3 regions of the Calderihabitans maritimus genome follow, and region 2 is predicted to be linked to each of the others. Evidence: riboswitches for the same ligand, from Rfam matches in the RefSeq annotation. Region 2 holds a riboswitch; each other region holds the start of a gene.
What was found. Region 2 has a riboswitch for cyclic di-GMP ahead of KKC1_RS10015 (HD-GYP domain-containing protein). Riboswitches for the same ligand answer to the same signal wherever they lie in the genome.

Region 1 (6,436 bases), on a different contig from region 2:
GCTGCCGAGGAGTACAATCTTAACTACACCCTTTTGGCTACTCCTGCGGAAGGCCTCTCGGGGAGATTTGTAAGCATGGACCGGGAAGAATATGGTGAAATCCCCGGAGTTACAGATAAAGAATATTACACCAATTCTTTCCATGTACCGGTCAGCTTTCCTATAAGCATGTTTGATAAAATTTCTATAGAAGGGCCTTACCATAAGTATACCAATGCAGGACATATCAGTTATGTGGAGCTGGCCTCGCCACCTCTTCACAACCTGGAGGCAGTGGAAACCATATTACGTCATATGAAAGAATGCGATATGGGTTACGCAGGAATTAACTTCCCCATTGATTTTTGTAACGGTTGCAGCCAGCTGGGTGTAATTAACGAAGATAGCTGCCCGGCATGCGGTTCCCCGGATATCAAGCGGGTAAGACGCATAACCGGATATTTCAGCACGGTGGACAGGTTTAATGATGCCAAACGGGCTGAGTTGAGAGATCGTAGGCCGCATATGTAAACGTAAACTTAAGGAGCGGGTAATATGAAACTGAGAATTGCCGGGATCGTGAGGGAAAGTGTGGTAGACGGTCCGGGTATTCGGCTGGTGATTTTTGCTCAGGGGTGTCCCCATTGCTGCCCCGGATGCCACAATCCCGAAACCCACGACCCCTTGGGCGGACAGGAGACGACGGTAGAAGAAATTGTTGAGCAGGTGCGCCAGTCACGGTTTATCCGAGGGGTCACCTTTTCGGGCGGGGAGCCTTTCTACCAGGCGGAAGCCTTCAGCCTTTTAGGGCGCCGGATCAAAGAACTGGGCAAAGATATTGTTACTTATACCGGTTACACTTTCGAAGAGATCCTGGCCCTCGCGGAGATCAACCCATATTTTGGGGAACTTTTGCAGGTTAGCGACTGGTTGGTGGACGGGCCTTTTATCCTGGCGGAAAGGGACTTGAATTTACCCTTCCGGGGATCCCGTAACCAGCGGATAATTGACGTGCGGCGTTCTTTAAGGCAGGGGAAGGCAGTACCGGCAGAAATTGCGTGACCCATACCACTGGCTGGCGAACAGCTACTGCCCAGTCCACAGGGCGGTAGCTGTTTGTTGGTGTATCTACAATGTTCCGCCTATTCAACTTAACCGGATAAAGGCAAACTTGTCGAAAGACAAGGACGCAAAGCCACGGGCCTAAGCTATAAACTATGGTAGCCGGGTTGTCGAAAAAATTTTGAGTATTGATCGCATGTTTTCGGTATTACCCGACCTCATGCGGTTTTGATTTCCCCTCTCTTTTCCTTTGCCCTTTGTAGACGAATCATTACCCCATCGGCTTCGATGCATAGCTTCAGGGCTACTTCTTTTCCAGCGGGAGCTTCGCCATCTTTAAAAACCGCCGCCCTTTTTTCTTCCCCTTCCTGGTGACGAATATTTAACATGAGACCTCAACTCCTTTCGATTTGTTTTATGGGGTTTTTCGGGTGAGGTCTCTTTTCTTTCTCGGGGGCTATTCCCCTTCCGTTACTTATTAAAATTACGGCCATACCATTTTATGGTATGGGTAAAAGTATATAAAAAATTTTATTGAAATTTTTAAAAATCTTATTGAAATTTTTGAAACGATCAGCTATTATTAATTATAAACAATCAAAAAAAATCAAAAACAGTCAATAATGTGCATCAAATACGAAAGGAAAGGGGTGAGTAGGTGTCATTGTACAGTGAAGAGCGAAAAAAAATTATTTTGGATTATATCCAAAATCATGGGAGGGCTTCCGTACAGGAGCTCACGGAAGTTGTACAGGTCTCCGAATCGACAATTCGTCGTGATCTTAAAGAACTGAAAGAAGCCAGGCTCATAAAACGAACACACGGCGGTGCTTTATCTTTACAAAGCGTAAATTTTGAGCCTACCCTTGGTGAAAAAGAAGTAACTTTTCTAAAAGAAAAGCGTGCAGTTGCTAAAAAAGCGGTGGAACTGATCGAAGAGGGAGACACGATTTTACTGGATGCCGGTACAACCACCTTTGAGTTGGCCAAAGAATTAAAATCTTTTTCAAAATTAACCGTTGTAACAAATGCTGTTAATATTATCCAAGAATTACTTACTCACCCGGGGATTGAACTGGTAGTAGTAGGCGGCATACTAAGAAAAGAAACTCTTGCGATGGTCGGGCCTATAGCTGAACAAGCCTTAAGCATGATTCGTGTTGACAAATTGTTTTTAGCTACAAACGGAATAGATGTAGAAGCAGGTCTGACAACTCCTAATTTAATAGAAGCAGCTACAAAAAGAAAAATGATAAGTATAGCAAAGCAGGTTATTTTATTAACAGACCATAGTAAAGTTGGGGTAATATCTCATGCCAAAATAGCCGATATTAATGAAATCAATCAAATTATTTTAGATGATGCAGTAGACGAGCACTTTAGCAGTCAAATTAAAGCATTGGGTGTTGGGATACATCTTGTTCACCCATAGGAGGAAACATATGTTGCCAAAAGTTGTAACCGTCACGCTTAACCCGGCGCTGGACAAAACGATCATCATTCCTCGATTGGATGTAGGGGGGCTAAACCGTGTCGAACAGATGCGCCTAGATCCCGGTGGAAAAGGTGTTAATGTAGCAAAGGTACTAAAGAAGTTTGCTATTGATGTAATTGCTACCGGATTTATCGGGAATTCTCAAGGGGGGGTTATTCAAAAAAGTTTAAAAGACCTAGGGATAAAAACAGAGTTTGTGGAAGTTCAGGGGGTAACTCGTACCAATTTAAAAATTGTTGATAACCAAACGAAATTGACAACTGAAATTAATGAACCTGGTTTTGAAGTATCAGCCGAAGATTTAACTAAATTTCGGGAGAAATTATCTAACCTTCTACAGGATGCTTCCTTTCTTATACTTGGGGGAAGCTTGCCGCGTGGAGTTCCAGAAGATATTTATAAAGATTACATCACCCTTGCCAAGGGGAAAAATGTAAAATCAATCTTGGATGCCGACGGAAAGGCACTAAAGGAAGGCATTAAAGCACGCCCTTTTGCGGTGAAACCCAACATCCATGAGCTTGAACAGTTAGTAGGACGTTCGCTGCCAACCGAACAGGACATTGTTACCGCCGGCCAAGAGCTGATTCATGAAGGGGTTACGGTTGTTGTTGTTTCCATGGGCAGCAAGGGATCGATCGTTCTGGACAAAAAAGAAGCTTATCGCGTAACACCTTTCCCAATTACTCCGCAGAGTACTGTCGGAGCGGGAGATTCGATGGTTGCTGCTATGACTTATGCCTTCCTGGAAAATAAATTATTGGAAGAAGTAGCGCGGTGGGCTACCGCTGCAGGTACGGTAACGGCTTCTAAGGCAGGCACGGAAGTATGTTCCTTTGCCGAAGTGCAGCGTTTATTAAATGATGTAAATGTTACAAGGATCCAACTTTAAAAAGCATCAAGACAAGGAGGAAAGAATATTATGAAGAAAATTTTAGCAGTTACGGCGTGTCCCACTGGTATTGCACACACATACATGGCGGCTGAAGCGTTAAAAAAAGCAGCTGAGGAAAAAAATATAGAAATAAAGGTGGAGACCCGCGGGGCCGTTGGTGTTGAAAACGCTTTAACCGAAGAGGATATCGCGGAAGCTCATGCCATCATAATTGCGGCAGATACTGATGTGGATGAGGGGCGCTTTCGAGGCAAGCCTGTGGTAAAGGCTTCAGTTGGTGAGGCCATTAAAAATCCTGGTAAACTGTTAGATGAAGCGTTGGACAAAAAGCCTACATCACAGGACTATATTGCAGAAATACAAAAAACCAAAGCCGAGCGCACTGCACAGCGTACAGGTGTTTATAAGCACTTAATGAACGGTGTTTCCTACATGATACCGCTGGTGGCCGCCGGGGGACTTATTATTGCAATTTCATTTATCTTTGGCATTGAAGCCTTTAAAGAAGAAGGTACCCTTGCTGCCGCTTTAATGGATATCGGGGGCGGTTCAGCCTTTGCTTTGATGGTACCGGTTCTGGCAGGTTTTATTGCATATTCCATTGCCGAAAAGCCTGGTCTTGCACCTGGACTGGTAGGTGGTATGCTGGCGTCCAAAATTGGAGCCGGGTTCCTGGGCGGAATTATTGCCGGTTTTATTGCCGGATACATTGCTAAATGGTTAAAAGATGCCATCAAACTGCCAAAGAACCTGGAAGGCTTAAAACCCATCTTAATTATACCTTTCTTGGGAACATTAGCAACCGGTCTGCTTATGATTTATGTCGTCGGCGGTCCGGTAAAGGCTATTATGGATGGTCTGACCAAGTGGCTGTCTGGATTAACCGGAGCCAATGCCGTTATCCTTGGTTTAATTCTGGGAGCTATGATGGCCTTTGATATGGGTGGCCCGGTAAATAAAGCCGCTTACACCTTTGCTGTGGGGCTTTTGGGAAGCGAAATTTACGGGCCGATGGCTGCTGTAATGGCTGCAGGTATGACACCGCCGTTAGGGCTGTGGTTGGCAACGCTTCTTGCTCCGAAAAAGTACACGCCGGAAGAAAGGGAAGCGGGAAAAGCAGCTGCTGCTCTTGGAATTTCCTTTATTACAGAAGGAGCAATACCCTTTGCTGCGGCTGACCCGTTCCGTGTCATTCCGGCCATTATGGTCGGTTCCGCAGTAACAGGTGCGTTGTCTATGTTATTTGGGGCAACTCTGCGAGCGCCCCACGGAGGGATTTTTGTCTTACTAATTCCACATGCTGTAGGCAACTTGTTCATGTATGCCGTTTCTATCATTATAGGAACGATAGTTACCGCGATACTGGTCAATCTATTAAAACGTCCTATAGATGTTAATAAAGTATAAGTTGAGTCGGAGGGTAAGAAACGTGAAATTAGTGGAAATCATTAGTAAAGAAACCATTGACCTGTCCCTTGATGCTGACGATAAGGAAGAATGCATTGAAAAAATGGTTGAGAAGATGGTAAAAAGCGGGGCTGTCAAAAATAAAGATACCTATTTGCAAGCGGTATTAGAACGTGAGGAAAAGGGTTCAACTGGCGTTGGATTTGGTGTGGCCATCCCCCACGGCAAATCTGAAGGGGTGGCTGCACCGGCGTTGGGTTTTGCTAAATTGGCCCGGCCCATCGATTGGCACTCCCTTGACGGCTATCCAGTATCCATTGTCTTTTTAATTGCCGTTCCCGAAGAGCAGGCAGGTAATGAACATCTGCAAATCTTAGCTGCAATTGCTCGAAAACTAATGCACGAAGAATTTCGCAATCAGCTTAAGGAAGCAAAATCACCGGAAGAAGTTATACAGGTATTAGAGACAATTTAAAGGGAGGGCTTCACATGGTTAAAAAAGAGGTAACTATTACCAACGAAACAGGCTTGCATGCAAGACCGGCACAATTATTTACCCAAAAAGCCAGTGAATTTCAATCGGAAATTAAAGTAAAAAAAGAGGATGGATCTGAAGCAGATGCTAAAAGTATATTGGGACTTATGAGTCTCGCTCTTATCAAGGGTACCAAGATAACCATTGAAGCCAGTGGGGATGATGAGGAAGAGGCTGTTAAAGCATTGGCGGAGTTAATTGAACAAAGGTTTGGTGAAGCCTAATGGCAGCAATAACCATCAGGGGTACTGGCGTATCTGAAGGAATACGTTTAGGAAAAGCCTTTCTTTATCAGCCGTTTATTAGTCAAGGGAAATCTGTACGTGACACGATATCAGAAGAAGAAATCAATGATGAGGTACATCGACTGCAGCTCGCCAAAGAAAAATCCTACCGGGAACTTGATGAACTCATTGAGCGGACAAGAGCGGAGCTTGGAAAAGATAAAGCAGCTATTTTAATGGCACAGCAGGCTTTTTTAAATGACCCGTCTTTTTGCCCCGAGATGGAAAAGCTCATTCGCCAGCGCAGATATTCCGCCGAAAAAGCAGTAAATGAGGTGGTGGAACAGTTTGCAGCGATATTTGAAGGAATGAATGATGAATATTTCCGGGAAAGAGCGGCTGACGTACGGGATGTAGGAAAGCGACTTGTACTGCATCTGCAAGGAAAAAAAGGAACAGCGCTATCAGGCATCAAAGAAGAAGTTATATTGGTGGCTGATGATTTGGCGCCATCTGATACGGTACAATTAAACAAAAAATACGTTTTGGGATTTGTCACCCGAGTGGGAGGTAAAACTTCACACACTGCGATATTATCTCGCTCCCTGGGTATTCCGGCTGTTGTTGGTGTGGGTAAAAACATTGAACAAATTAATGACGGTGATTTTATTATTATAGATGGCAGCACCGGTGAGTGTATTGTAAATCCCAATGACCGGCTTATTGAGGAATACGAGGCAAAAAGACAAAGGGAAGAGGAGGCGTTACGTAAACTAGAACAGTTTACCTTTAAGCCCGCGATAACAGCGGATGGGTTTAGGGTAGAGATAGCTGCAAAC
Region 2 (6,436 bases):
GCTCCGGAGGCCCCAACCGCTGATGGCTCTAGCCCGATATCCTGCAGGCTCAATTTCTTAAGCTCTTTCTTTCGCGCCTGCATAATACCTTTCATCGAGGGATAGCGGGGCTCGTTAAGTCCTTTCTGGGCCGTGACCACCGCCGGCAGGGGAGCTTCGATAATTTCACTGCCGCCCTCTATCTCCCGATGGCCTACCACTTTCCCGTCGCTAACCTCCAGCTTCGTTACCACGTTAATCTGCGGCAGACCCAATTTTTCCGCCAAACGCACCGCCACCTGGGATGACTGGTCATCGATAGCTTTGTTGCCGCACAGGATCAGGTCATACTCCATGTTGCCAATGACCTTGGCCAAAACTGTTGCTGTGGTATACTCGTCGCCCCCCTCTAGGGCCTCGTCCGTAATCAATATGCCCCGGTCAGCCCCCATAGCCAACGCCTGCCGGATAGCCTCCTGGGCCCTCTCTTTGCCTATGGAGACAACAACTACTTCTCCCCCCATATTCTCTTTGATCTTCAAGGCCTCTTCCACCGCAAACTCATCATACGGGTTAATAATCAAACTAACTCCTTCATCCGATATTTTCCCGTCATCGGTCAGTTGAATCTTGGCCTCGGTATCAAAAGTTTGTTTCAGACAGACTATAATCTTCACCAGGTTTCCTCCTTTCGCTCACGTAGGTCTTCCGCTGATGTTATTTAGCATTAAGTAATGCACACCTGCCTGTACCCAAAATTTCACCCAAGCTCAGGGTATTCATCACCCCCAGACCAAACCGACTTAATTAAAAATGCCATCCCGGGACTGCAGAGCGGCTCTTCCCTCCTCAATCCTCAATACTTATGCAAATCCTGTGCCATTTGTTTCACGACCTTAACCCCCTAAAAATCCCGCCTGTAAAAAAACTCCCGTTCGCTTTTGTTACCTTAATGTGTCTTGGATCGTTTACACTCTTTTGATTAGCTAGACTATCACCAATTTACAGCCCAACTAGTGTTTTGATCGTATACACTGTAAAGATTTCTTTACATTTATTGTAGGTTTAATTTACTAAAATTTTTGCAACGGGAAAACTGAATGAATCTTCATTCAGTTATATTTTTAGCTTATTGCTTATTCCCCTTCCCGTCAACACCTTCCATAGCAGTTGAGAGTTAAATATATACCAGTCAACCCCAAATTCCGTCCATTAGAGCCCGAATTTACACCTTTGAGGTCCCCAGAAAGATTCAATTTTAACGCCTCGCTAATTCTGTTTTTGCTGCCCGTAAGAAAGAACGGGAGACACTCCGAGTCCCCCGTTCTTTTTTATTTAAACTGAACGGTGTTTCTATCGATCCATTTCAACCTCCCCTGCAGGCTGAATTTAAAAGCTTTCTTCCTGCTCATTTTCTTATCTCTTCCCAAAACCGTAACCAGGTCCGTAGTCCGACCTTTGTAGAATTTTTGGCATTCAATCGCTTTCCGGCGCGCCTCTTGTCGGTCCGTATTTTCCCCATCAATCTCATTACAGACCTTGAAGGCTACGCACTGAAAACAGGAACGAAACTCTTCCTTCACTAATTACCTCCTCTCTTGGCACGATTGGACTAAAAAGTTTTTTCAACTGATGCGTGATTCCTTATCTTCCTCCAGGGCGGCGATAAACGCCCATACAATTTCCGGGTCAAACTGGGTTCCGGCACAGCGCCGCAGTTCTTCCACCGCCTCCCGTACTGATTTGGCCGGTCTGTAAGGCCGGTTGGTGGTCATCGCATCGAAACTGTCCGCCACCGCCATTATACGAGCATGTAAGGGAATCTCTTTCCCTTTGAGCCCCTGAGGATAACCCTTTCCGTCATAACGCTCATGGTGGTGTAGTACGGCAGGGATAACGGAACGGAGAGAACGAATTGGCTTGATAATCTCCGCCCCGATTACCGGATGTTTTTTCACCAGGTCGAACTCTTCCTCGGTCAGTTTGCCTTTTTTCTTAAGCAGCATATTGGGGACATATACCTTTCCCAAATCATGGAGGAGCGCCCCGTAGCCTATGATTTTGATCTCTTCTTCGGGAAGACCCAGTTTACGGGCAATCATTAGGGCGTACCTCAATACCCGCTGGGTATGCCCGTAGGTGTAACGGTCCTTGGCGTTGACTAGCGAAAGCAGAGTCTTAACGGTGGTAATAAAATCTTTTTCCGAAGCGAGCAGCCCTTTTTCCAGTTCTTTAATAACCGGAAAATAGATAGCATATTTGTCCAACTGCTGATGCTTGACATTTTCCAGAGCTTCCTCCGCATGTTTTAAAAGCTCCTGGCTGCTTTCCCCGTGATCAGGGGAAACGGCAACTCCTACCGAAACCGTTATTATGCCTCCGGGAAGTTGCTCTAGACATCCAAAAGGACAACTCTCAATTTCCGCCGCTAAACGGCTGCCTAACGCTCTCGCTTCCTCCAAAGAGTCGCACGGGGCAATGATGCCTAGTTCATCGGCGCCGTAACGGCAGACTACATCGCCCCGTCGTAAGTTTTGTCTTACGACCTCCGAGACGCTTTTGAGCAACTGATCACCTTGACGGTAGCCCATAGTTTGATTAAACAATTTAAAATTATCTATATCAAGCAAGATAACTGCCGTTTTTCGATTATTATTTCCGTCGGCAAGTTTTTCTTCCAGATAGTCGACGAACCAACGGTGCCGGGGCAGACCGGTTAAAGGGTCTGAATGCGGCCACCAATCCGTTGCCCGGTGGGCAGATTCCCGCTCCGTTGTTCGAACGGAAACAGCTTTGACCCATAAAGCAGCAGCATTAAGCACAAAAATCACAAGGGAAATAAGCAAAATAATTTCCTCCCGCTGGTTCCAGCTTTCACCGCTGTGAGATTTTACTATAATAAAGCCGGTGCCCGCGAGCAGGAGGGTAACCGCCGTAACCCCAATACTGAGCGAGTGATATAAATCTGCTAAATTCCTTCTTTTCCTCGCCAAGGTCCTTCCATCCTTTCGTTCCTTTTAGACCACTTTCAAGCTTCTTTCCACTTGGTCTTCTCCTCTTTCCATGAAACATTTGATAAACGCTTCCACAATTCGGGGGTCAAACTGGGTCCCGGCACAACGTTTCAACTCTTCAATGGCTTTTTCATTAGACATACCTTTACGGTAACTACGGTCAGAAGTCATGGCCTCGAAGGCATCGACCACGGCTATTATCCGGGCCCCCAGCGGGATCTCCGTACCTTTCAACCTCTTGGGATAACCCTTTCCGTCGTAACGCTCGTGGTGGTGGAGAACACTGGGGACCACCGCCTGCAGGGAGGGAACCCGCGATAGTATTTCCGCGCCGATGATAGGGTGCTGCTGTACCTGGTACCATTCAGAAGCGGTAAGCCTGTCCGTTTTATTGAGTATACTTTCCGGCACACCTATCTTTCCGATGTCATGCAACAACGCAGCCCAGTACACGTTATCAATTTCCTCCGGCCGCAATTTCATAAAACGGGCTACCCATCGAGCCAGGTGAGCTACTTTCCTCGAGTGGCCTTCCAGGTACTTGTCTTTCGCTTCAATGGCCTCCACGAGAGCCATGGTTACATCTTCTGTAACCTGGGCCAACTGTGAGTTAAGTTCTTCCAGACGGCTTTTTTCCTTCTCCCATCGCGCAGCATTCTTTTTCATTTTGTAACCGGCTACAATAACGGCAGCATATACGGCTGACATCATGGAATAACGGACCAGTATTTCCTGCCCTGTGTGTACGTAAGGGTCAAAAACAATTCCGTAAACGATTGCCATCATGAGCAAACCGGCTACCATAATTTCCGAAGCCAATCTACTGGCCAGCAGAAGCGGCAAAGCATACATTGCCGCCAGAGAAGTGTGAGGAAACACTACGGCATCCAGTTCAAAAATCAGTAAAAACAGAAGCAACACCCCGGTCTCCTTGCGCAGGGAAACCAGTCGATGCAAAATCCGTCTTTTTTTCATGGCTCTCCCCCTTTCCCTGCCCACCGGCTATTCCGGCTGTTTTTTTAAAAAAAAGGCTACCCTGCCGGGGTAGCCTCCTTCTACCCGTGGCAGCTGGCTGTCATAGCCTTGCGGCCTTAGACCCTGTAGCTTTGCGCCCCTGCCTTTCGACAGGTTTGCCCTTAACACGAGATTTTTACTTTGAATTATTTGATTGTAATACCAAAATCCACCCCGTTAAACCAATCTTTGCGAAGCCACTTATTTAAACAAAAAGGCACCCCATATTCCGGGGTAGCCCTCTTCTACCCGTGGCAGCTGGCTGTCATAGCCTTACGGCCTTAGACCCTGTAGCTTTGCGCCCCTGCCTTTCGACAGGTTTGCCCTTGTACACAAATTTTGAGTTTTTTTGTTGTTCTTTGTCAGTAATTATACCATACTTACCATCTATTTCAAGCATTTTTGGGAAACATTTCCTCATAAAATTAATAATTTATGGTAAAATTAAAATAATTTATAACTTTAATAAAATTTCTTGTCATTTAAGTAACCCTGAACATGATCCAGCGCTTCCCCGAAACGCTGAAAGTGGACTACTTCCCTTTCTCGCAAAAACCTCAAACCGTCCTTCAGGTCCGGATCATCGGTCAAGCGGATAAGGTGCTCGTAAGTAGCTCGGGCTTTTTGCTCCGCCGCCATATCTTCATGCAGGTCGGCCACCGGGTCGCCATGGGCCTGAATATACGCCGCCGTCCACGGTACTCCGTTGGCATCACTTAAAAACAAGGCGCTGTCATGCTGAGCATAGTGAGCTCCTAAACCTGCCTCTTTCAACTTCTCCGGCGGGACCCCTTTCAGCAATTTGTATACCATGGTAGCAATAATCTCCAAATGGGCCAGTTCCTCAGTTCCGATATCGGTGAGCAATGCTTTGGCCCGGCCGGTAGGCATGGTATATCTCTGGTTAAGATATCGCAGAGCCGCGGACAGCTCGCCGTCCGGTCCACCATATTGGGTGATGAGGTATTTGGCCATCCGAACGTCACATTTGGAAACTCGAACCGGGTATTGTAGTTTTTTTTCATAAACCCACATAATATCCCCCTTTCTCAATAATCAATTTCCCAGGGCCAAGGTTCCTCAATCCAGCGCCAGGGATACTGGCTGGGAGAAAAACCGTAGACCGCCAGAGGACCGAAAATCTGCTCATACTCCCGTTTCCGGAGGTTTAACTGCTCTGTGACCCGGTTGTAATGCTCTAGCGCCCGGTTGTCTTCCGGATGAGTGTCCAGATAAAGGCTCAGGTCCACCGCGACGAACTCCAGTTCCTGAATAACCCTTAACATTTCCACCTGTTTTCTTCTCAAGGTTTCCTCACTCCATCCCTAATATTCGTAGGGTCGATACAGCTCCGGGAACAGAGTCCCTTTTTGCAAAGCTTCACCGGGACTGAAAGTCTTGGTGTACTTTTGCCAGGGCACATAGGCTTCGGCCAGCTTTATTCCCGGCGGCAATTCCATCGGAGGCTTCCAAGGATATTCCCCGGGCATACCCGGTGGATATGGATAATGGCCTTGAAAATACCCGTTCATAATATCTCTCCTTTCCCATCCATAACAGGCATATAATGCTTCAATATATACTATGAAAAAGGGATCCGAACGGTACAGACCGCTCTCATGCCCAACAGCCGTCAGAGCATAAAAAAAAGCACCCCTTCGGGTGCTGTCCTACAGGTATTTCCACGGACTTTGTGGCCGGCCATTGACCCGCACCTCAAAATGAAGATGCGGTCCGGTACTCCTACCCGTACTCCCCACGGCACCGATGCGCTGGCCTGCCCTTACCTTCTCACCTACCTTTACATATATCCGCGACAGGTGGGCATACCGGGTCTCCAGGCCGTTACCGTGATCGATGAAAATCACCTTTCCGTAGCCTCCTGCCCACCCAGCGTAAACCACCTTACCCTCAGCATAGGCATATACTCCGTTTCCATAAGAAGCTGCTATATCTACTCCCGCGTGAAATTGTCTCCTCCCGGTTATAGGGTTCCGCCGCCAGCCAAAACCGCTGCTCACCCTTTTTCCTTGAACTACTCCGTAGTTTCTACGGCCACCCCGGGAAACGGTCGTCTTGGTCCCCACCTTAACTATCTGGCTGACCGGTTCTCTGATTACCTTTTCCGCCACTACTTCCCGGTTCTGTTCCACCCCGTTAACCAGGGCTATCCGGTAGGTGACTTCCTTCTCCCCTTCCCGGCCGGGACGTATCACCCGCCGCTCCCGCCGGAACATGGTGCTGTCTTTTCGGTACTCGGTAGGAAAGGGAATTTTCTCCCTCACCGTCTTCTCCAAATTCACCACTACATCCAACAGCGGCTTTTCCGGGCTTATTACCAGCTCGTCTCCCGGATAAAGCCTCTCCGGCTTAATATCAGGATTTAAACGGGTAAGCTCGTCCACCGTAGTACCGTAGCGCCGGGCCAG
Region 3 (6,436 bases), on a different contig from region 2:
ACATGGGTTGTCCCTCTCGTTCTCTCATGACTCTAGCTATGTCGTCTCGCTTAATTATATAATGAGTTGCGGCGGTACAGCTCACAACTACATCGGCTTCTTTCATCCGCTCCAACAGTTGGGAGAATTCAACGGCTTCCCCCTGGAACCGTTCAGGCAGGCGAACGGCTCTTTCATAAGATCGGTTGGCCACCAGAATGCGGGATATCCCGTTGGCTACCAGGTGTTTTACCGTCAACTCACCCATTTCGCCAGCGCCAACAATCAGAGCGGTCAGGCCGGATAAATCCTCTAACTGTTGCCGTACCAACTCTACTGCCGTATAACTGATGGAAACAGGGTTCTGGTCAATTTTGGTTTCCGTCCTTACCCGCTTACCCACCGTGATAGCCTGCTGGAAGAAAGTGTTAAGCACACCGTTAGTAGCTGAATGGTCACATGCTATCTGGTAGGCATCTCTGACCTGCCCCAGTATCTCCGTCTCACCCAAAACCATGGAATCCAGTCCCGATGCCACCCGAAAAAGGTGCCGGACCGCGTCATAAAGGGTATGGGTGTAGAGAAACTCCCGCAGTTCAGTCAGGGGCATGTTACATCGCCGGCTCAGGAATGTGTGCAGGCTGGCCAAGCCGGCCTCTACGTCCGTTGTAGCCGCATACAGCTCCGTCCGGTTGCACGTAGACAGAATCACGCAGCCCTCAATCTGCGGCTGTTCTTTTAATTCTGCCAGTGCCTCCGGTAAGCTTTCTTCCGAAAAGGCCAGTTTCTCCCGCACCTCCACAGGAGCCGTTTTGTGATTTAAACCTACCGTAAGGATAAACATCTACTTATCCGCTCCCTTATCATTTTTTTGTTCCCCTGCTTGATCAATTCCAGCAGGTCACTCTCTACCAGACAGCGAAAAACTTCTTTCCTCTTAAGGGGGTCCTGACAGGCCTTCAGAACCTCATCTCGCACTTCTCCCAGCAGGTCGGTAAGCTCGGCGTACTCCGGGCCAAACTCTTCTTCCAGCTTTTTTTTGATTTTTCCGGCCAGGTACGGACTTTTACCCCCGGTGGACACGGCAATGGCCAGCGAACCCCGACGCAATACGGCCGGAACTATAAATGTACACAAAGCGGGAGCGTCTACTACATTCACCGGTATGTCTCGCGCATGGCATTCCCGGGCTACCTGCTCGTTAACGCTTTTGTCACCGGTAGCGCTGACCACCAGGAAATACCCTTCCACATCTCCGGCCTGGTAGGGTCGCGCCAGATACTGGATGGCGCCACGGCGGGCCAGCTCTTCCAGTCCACCGGTCAGCTGGGGACTGATTACGGTAACCGCCGCCCCGGCCCTCAGCAAATCTCTAACTTTTCGTTCCGCAACCTTTCCCCCGCCCACCACCAGGCAAGGTCTCCGGGAAAGGTCAAAAAAGACCGGGTAATAACTGGTCATCCTATCATCCTAACTCGGGAAATAATGTCCCTCTAATTATAACATTATCTCTTTAGAATATTAACCCGGTTTGAGAAAGTTGTAACAAGCAATCGGTTAACTTATTCGAGATTTGTCAGGCATTTCCTGCTTCCAGTCTAAAAATGTTTTCTATTCCCAAATTTGAATCCTTCCGTTACCGGTATCAGCAATAAATATCTTACCCTCCCGGACAAAAATCCCCATCGGGAATTTTAAGTCCCTACCAAAGCTGAATATTTCCTCTCCCTTAAGATTAAAAACGCGGATCACTCCCGCCAAAGCGTCCACCGCCATGACTCTGCCTAATTCATCCACAGCTACTCCGCGCAAAGCGACAAAAGGTCGACCACCGTTTGCGGTTCCGTCAACCGTAAATTTCACCTTCCCTCGGGCGTCAAACACCTGAATGCGCCGGTTGCCCGCATCCGTTACCCATAACCTTCCTTGCGTGTCTACCGCTATCCCGTGGGGATACTGTAATATCCCTGGCTCCCCTGCTTTCTTTCCCAAGCTTTTGAGCACCCGGTTCTTCTCGTCCAGGATAACGACGCGGTGCCCTTTCAGGTCCGATAAAATTGTCTGACCCTTGCCGTCTATCACTACGGCTCCCGGCCGCACCGTACCCAGCTTATCTTTTACCACTACTTCCCGGGCTTTTTCGGAAAAACCCAGCTCAAAAACAACCTCTCTCCCGGCATCCGCGACCAGGATATTGTCCCCCCGCTTCACTATACCGTATAGATAGCTGTCGCTCGATCTTCCCGGTGGCGTGAAACTACGCATGTGTTCACCGGAGGCGCTAAAAACCTCCACTCTGCCCCTGCCCGCATCCGAGACATATACATTCCCGACTTCGTCCACGTAAACGCCTACCGGTCGAATAAGCCTGTACTCCCCGTGCCCGCCAATACTTCCCCGGTATTGAGGCACACGGTTGAACGCCTCTTGCTTCTCTTCATTCTGCCTCCGCCTCTCCAACCCTGCTTCCATCTTTACCAAGCCTGCGTAAATATAGGAGATTACGGCGGTTAGAATAAGCAATCCCAGCACTGCTATCAGCCAAATACGATCTCCTTTTTTCACCGTTTCTCCCCCAAAAAGGGAGCAACTGCCCGCGGCAGTTGCTCGTTAAGTTTAATATACGTTACGGTAGACGCTATTTGTTTCATCATGGTTCACGTCGTGACAGCTCAGAAAACAAGCACCGCCCTCAATGCTATTGTAATTGTGCTTGTAAGTGGGGTCATCATAAATATATGCTGAAACCGTACCGGCGGGAAATCCTACCAGGTGCTTCTCATAGGGGTTTTCCGCCGTAAGAGGTCCATGCGGGCGGTGGCATTCACGGCAGACAGCCGTGCCCTTACTGGTATCGTCCAGATGTAACTCGTGGAGGTTGCGGTTGTACTGGTCGTCATAGAAACCGCTGCCTGACCCCAAAATTTCCGTCTCAGTATGACAGTTGCTCCGGAAACAGGTCTTAAAATCATTAGCGTCGAAGTACACGCTACGGTTAACACTCGCATTCATATCATAGGAAGCAATAAGATACTTTTCTTCCGGGCCGCCGTGAGGATCATGACAGGAACTGCATTCGTAACTTTCATGCGCATTGATATAAGTATCCTCGTACACACTCTTCCCTTCCCAGCCGCTCCCTGAGCTGGCTGAATGGCAATCGTAACACAGAGTGCGGTCGTTATCCAAATATAACAAATAAGGATACTGGCTGCCGTGCTGCTCGTGACAACCGTTACAACTAATACCGGTACCTGAAACCGGTTCCAAACTGCCAGCATCGTGACCACTACCGTCCTGAGGATAATAGGTTTCTTCGGCCGGGTGGCAGGACCAGCAAAACTTTTCCCCTCCTCCCTGGTAATACACCGTCTCGTTCACACTGGCCTGTAGAATCCTGGGGGAGCTGACTGGAGTGAGGTGAGGATTATGACAGTTATTGCAACTGATAACTTGTTCCGGAACGGGATGGCGGTACGTTTTGGAAAACTCATCATATACCTGGTCATAAACACTCTGTCCCACTGTGCTGTGGCAGACGTAACAAAGGTCGGTTACCGAACTTTCGTTAATTAGCTTTTCCCCTTCCGCCCCGTGACTGGTATGGCACTGAGCGCAAAACTGCGTATCGGATGTATAGCTGCCGTGGGGTTCAGGATAATACTGCCCAAACCCCGTAGAAATGCGTAATAAACTCCCCAAAGCCATTAATACCAGAACCGTTAGAGTCAGCCGCCCTGCCCGAACGGTGCCTCTCAAATCTATCATCATGACATCACTCGCCCTGTTACGAAGGTTATTCATCCTTGAAAACACTACTTCTTATTACATGCAGACACCCCGATAGTCCCTCCGCAACAGGTGATTGCTTCTACCGGTGCTGCCGTCGTCGTACGGTTCTCGCCGTCGCGGGTAAGCTTCTGACACCCATGACTTGGTAGCACCAGCACCTCGAGCACCCTGCTACGGCAGAACAACCGGGGTGCATGCGAGAGCTGCCATAACAAGCAGTTGGCCCGCCGTAAAAAAAAGCTACCCCATCCGAGATAGCCCTCTTCTATCCGTGGCAGCTGGCTGTCATAGCCCTACGGCCTTAGACCCTGTAGCTTTGCGTCCCTGCCTTTCGACAGGTTTGCCCTTAGCACAATATTATTAATTTTTTAATCTTCTTTACATAATAATAATTAAATTTGCTATTAATTTCAAGTATTTTCTCAACAATTTTCAACGATTTTTTCTCTTTTCACCAGGAACTTCCTTATTAATCCAAAAGTTTAAGCAGATCCCGAACCATTTTGGGCATCCTGCCTAGACTGAGCACATGCTTCTGCAGAAAGGAATTGTCCATAATGGCACGCATACACTGAATGGCATAGCGGCGCTTGAACTCATTTTTCAAAGAGGTCCATTCCGGAATTTTACCAAAGTAAAATGAACGGTAACATTCCAAAACCTTTTGAAACAACTCGTCGGTAGTCATAGCCTCAGGCTTAATTACCGGTTCAACCAGGTTGTACTTAGCATAATCATAAGTAGCCACGTAGTTCTTTACCTCCTCATACATATCAGCATAGGGCCAGGGAGCAAGCAGCAGAAAATGGGCAAAATCGGGGTTGTAGGCCTTGGCCATGGCCAGCGTCTGCTTGATACTTTCCGGTGTTTCATCAGGTGTCCCTAAAACAAACGATGTCTCCGAAACTATCCCCGCCCGGTGGATAATGTCCAGCGCTCTTTTGGAATCACTTTCCTGAATGCCCTTGCTAAACTTATCCAGAATACCCTGGCTGGTAGCTTCAATCCCCACGTAAATATGAATAATGCCTGCCCGCCGGTATTTGTCTATAATGTCTTCATCCCGAATGATATCATCTACCCGGGTTTCAATGAGAAACAGAGCGTTCAATTTCTTAGAAATCAAACCGTCCAGGATGTTCTCCCAGCGTTCCCGGTCCGCTGTAGGATACTCATCGGCGATAAAAAAAATGTCTACCCCATACTCTTTCACCAGGTATTCAATTTCGGTCAGTACATTCCCAGGGCTGCGAGCTCGCCAGGTCTGCCGCCAAAATTTTTGCTGAGAACAGAACTTACAGGTATGCTTGCAGCCCCGGGAGGTAGAAATAATAGCCAGCCGCGATCCCGGATACACGTAAAAGGTGTAATCTTCCCAATCCAACAGATCCCAGGCAGGTGTGAGCTCATCGAGGTTTTGAATAAACCCCCGGTCCGGGGTAACCAAGACCTCATTACCTCTTCGCAAAGCAACTCCCGGTACTTCTGCCGGGTTACCACCGCTTTCTAGAACCTCCAGCAGATGAGGAAGAGTATACTCCCCCTCTCCTCGCACTACATAATCAATGGAAGGGTGACCCTCCAAAACTTCCTTATAACAAAACGTGGCATGAACTCCGCCGATAACCGTTATGATTTGCGGGTCAATTTCTTTTACCCGGCGCAAGAGTTCAGTTGCAGCAGGAAAACTGGCGGTGTACGCGGTAGTACCCACCACCTGCGGACCGTAATTCCTGATATTATAAATTATCTGCTCCAGCCGGTGTCCTTTGGACATGGCGTCATAAATTTTTACTTCATGTCCCGCTTTACGCAATTCTCCGGCAATGTAAACGAACCCCAGGTGGGGCCACCTGCCAGCAGATTCCACGACGCCGCAGTGGTAATCGGGGGTTACCAGCATGACTCTGGCCATCAGGCATCACCTGCCTTCAATTGCTGTTGCAACCTGTATGCTCTGATTTCAATTACAATCCCTAACAGTACCACGCTAAAAAGGAGGATATGCTTGATTATCAATGCCGTCACCTGGCCTCGCCCGGCGGCGGGTAGGTACTCATACTGATAGTAAGCCAGCGCCCGCCCCACTCCGAACAAGAGGTTCAGAACAAGGCTGCCCAGAGAAACCCGGAACAACGTGGGGAAAATTTCGCTGTAAAACCGGGCCACCTGCGAATGCCCGTTCCGCTTCACTCTGGATGTCAGCCACCATATGACCGCGGCGCTGCATAACCACAGCGCCGCGGTCAAATCATGAAAGAAATTGTTAAACATAACTAGAAGGGCCATAGATTATTAACCTCCTGCCTGTTCATCCGTCCCCCTAGAGAACACTTTCCCACAGCATGTATAGTTTCGACCTAAACCGCCATATCCTGCCGCAAATATCTCGTCTACAATTTTTGAAAAAACCAACGTCGTTAGGTGAATGTGGTTCACTTTAGCAACAGTTCTTCCTATTTCGTCAGTACACTTGCTCCTGTACGCTGGGAAGTTCCCCGTTAACCTCCTCACTCCCGTTTGACAGGTCATTGTCCGACTCTCTCACAGTTGAAGCATCATGAATAACATCTCCCATCCCAGGCAAGTCTTGTGTCCCCGTACCCGCCTCCTGGTTAACGCTTTCAAGTGCCGCTGGGATTTCATTGCCCACGCTAGGCGAATC

Region 1: it holds a riboswitch for cyclic di-GMP, as region 2 does, so the genes downstream of both, KKC1_RS05790 (DeoR/GlpR family DNA-binding transcription regulator) here and KKC1_RS10015 (HD-GYP domain-containing protein) in region 2, are expected to answer to the same signal.
Region 3: it holds a riboswitch for cyclic di-GMP, as region 2 does, so the genes downstream of both, KKC1_RS12065 (cytochrome c3 family protein) here and KKC1_RS10015 (HD-GYP domain-containing protein) in region 2, are expected to answer to the same signal.

Annotation. Positions count from the first base shown of each region.
Region 1 covers NZ_BDGJ01000059.1:4,425-10,860, reverse strand. The annotation lists gene nrdD (anaerobic ribonucleoside-triphosphate reductase) at 1-510, shown strand, start outside; gene nrdG (anaerobic ribonucleoside-triphosphate reductase activating protein) at 535-1,041, shown strand; cyclic di-GMP riboswitch class I at 1,134-1,216, shown strand; partial or broken gene KKC1_RS15680 (ISLre2 family transposase) at 1,269-1,421, opposite strand; gene KKC1_RS05790 (DeoR/GlpR family DNA-binding transcription regulator) at 1,706-2,473, shown strand; gene pfkB (1-phosphofructokinase) at 2,484-3,428, shown strand; gene KKC1_RS05780 (PTS fructose transporter subunit IIC) at 3,459-4,838, shown strand; gene KKC1_RS05775 (PTS sugar transporter subunit IIA) at 4,861-5,313, shown strand; gene KKC1_RS05770 (HPr family phosphocarrier protein) at 5,328-5,597, shown strand; gene ptsP (phosphoenolpyruvate--protein phosphotransferase) at 5,597-6,436, shown strand, end outside.
Region 2 covers NZ_BDGJ01000116.1:8,701-15,136, reverse strand. The annotation lists gene KKC1_RS10030 (electron transfer flavoprotein subunit beta/FixA family protein) at 1-656, opposite strand, end outside; gene KKC1_RS10025 (hypothetical protein) at 1,311-1,562, opposite strand; gene KKC1_RS10020 (bifunctional diguanylate cyclase/phosphohydrolase) at 1,605-2,972, opposite strand; gene KKC1_RS10015 (HD-GYP domain-containing protein) at 2,997-3,968, opposite strand; cyclic di-GMP riboswitch class I at 4,054-4,138, opposite strand; cyclic di-GMP riboswitch class I at 4,258-4,342, opposite strand; gene KKC1_RS10010 (manganese catalase family protein) at 4,470-5,042, opposite strand; gene KKC1_RS10005 (spore coat protein CotJB) at 5,057-5,293, opposite strand; gene KKC1_RS10000 (spore coat associated protein CotJA) at 5,333-5,539, opposite strand; gene KKC1_RS17070 (peptidoglycan DD-metalloendopeptidase family protein) at 5,678-6,436, opposite strand, start outside.
Region 3 covers NZ_BDGJ01000164.1:39,111-45,546, reverse strand. The annotation lists gene hemA (glutamyl-tRNA reductase) at 1-823, opposite strand, end outside; gene KKC1_RS12075 (precorrin-2 dehydrogenase/sirohydrochlorin ferrochelatase family protein) at 805-1,440, opposite strand; gene KKC1_RS12070 (NHL repeat-containing protein) at 1,591-2,544, opposite strand; gene KKC1_RS12065 (cytochrome c3 family protein) at 2,596-3,750, opposite strand; cyclic di-GMP riboswitch class I at 4,042-4,126, opposite strand; gene KKC1_RS12060 (B12-binding domain-containing radical SAM protein) at 4,241-5,686, opposite strand; gene KKC1_RS12055 (hypothetical protein) at 5,686-6,060, opposite strand; gene KKC1_RS12050 (carboxypeptidase regulatory-like domain-containing protein) at 6,236-6,436, opposite strand, start outside.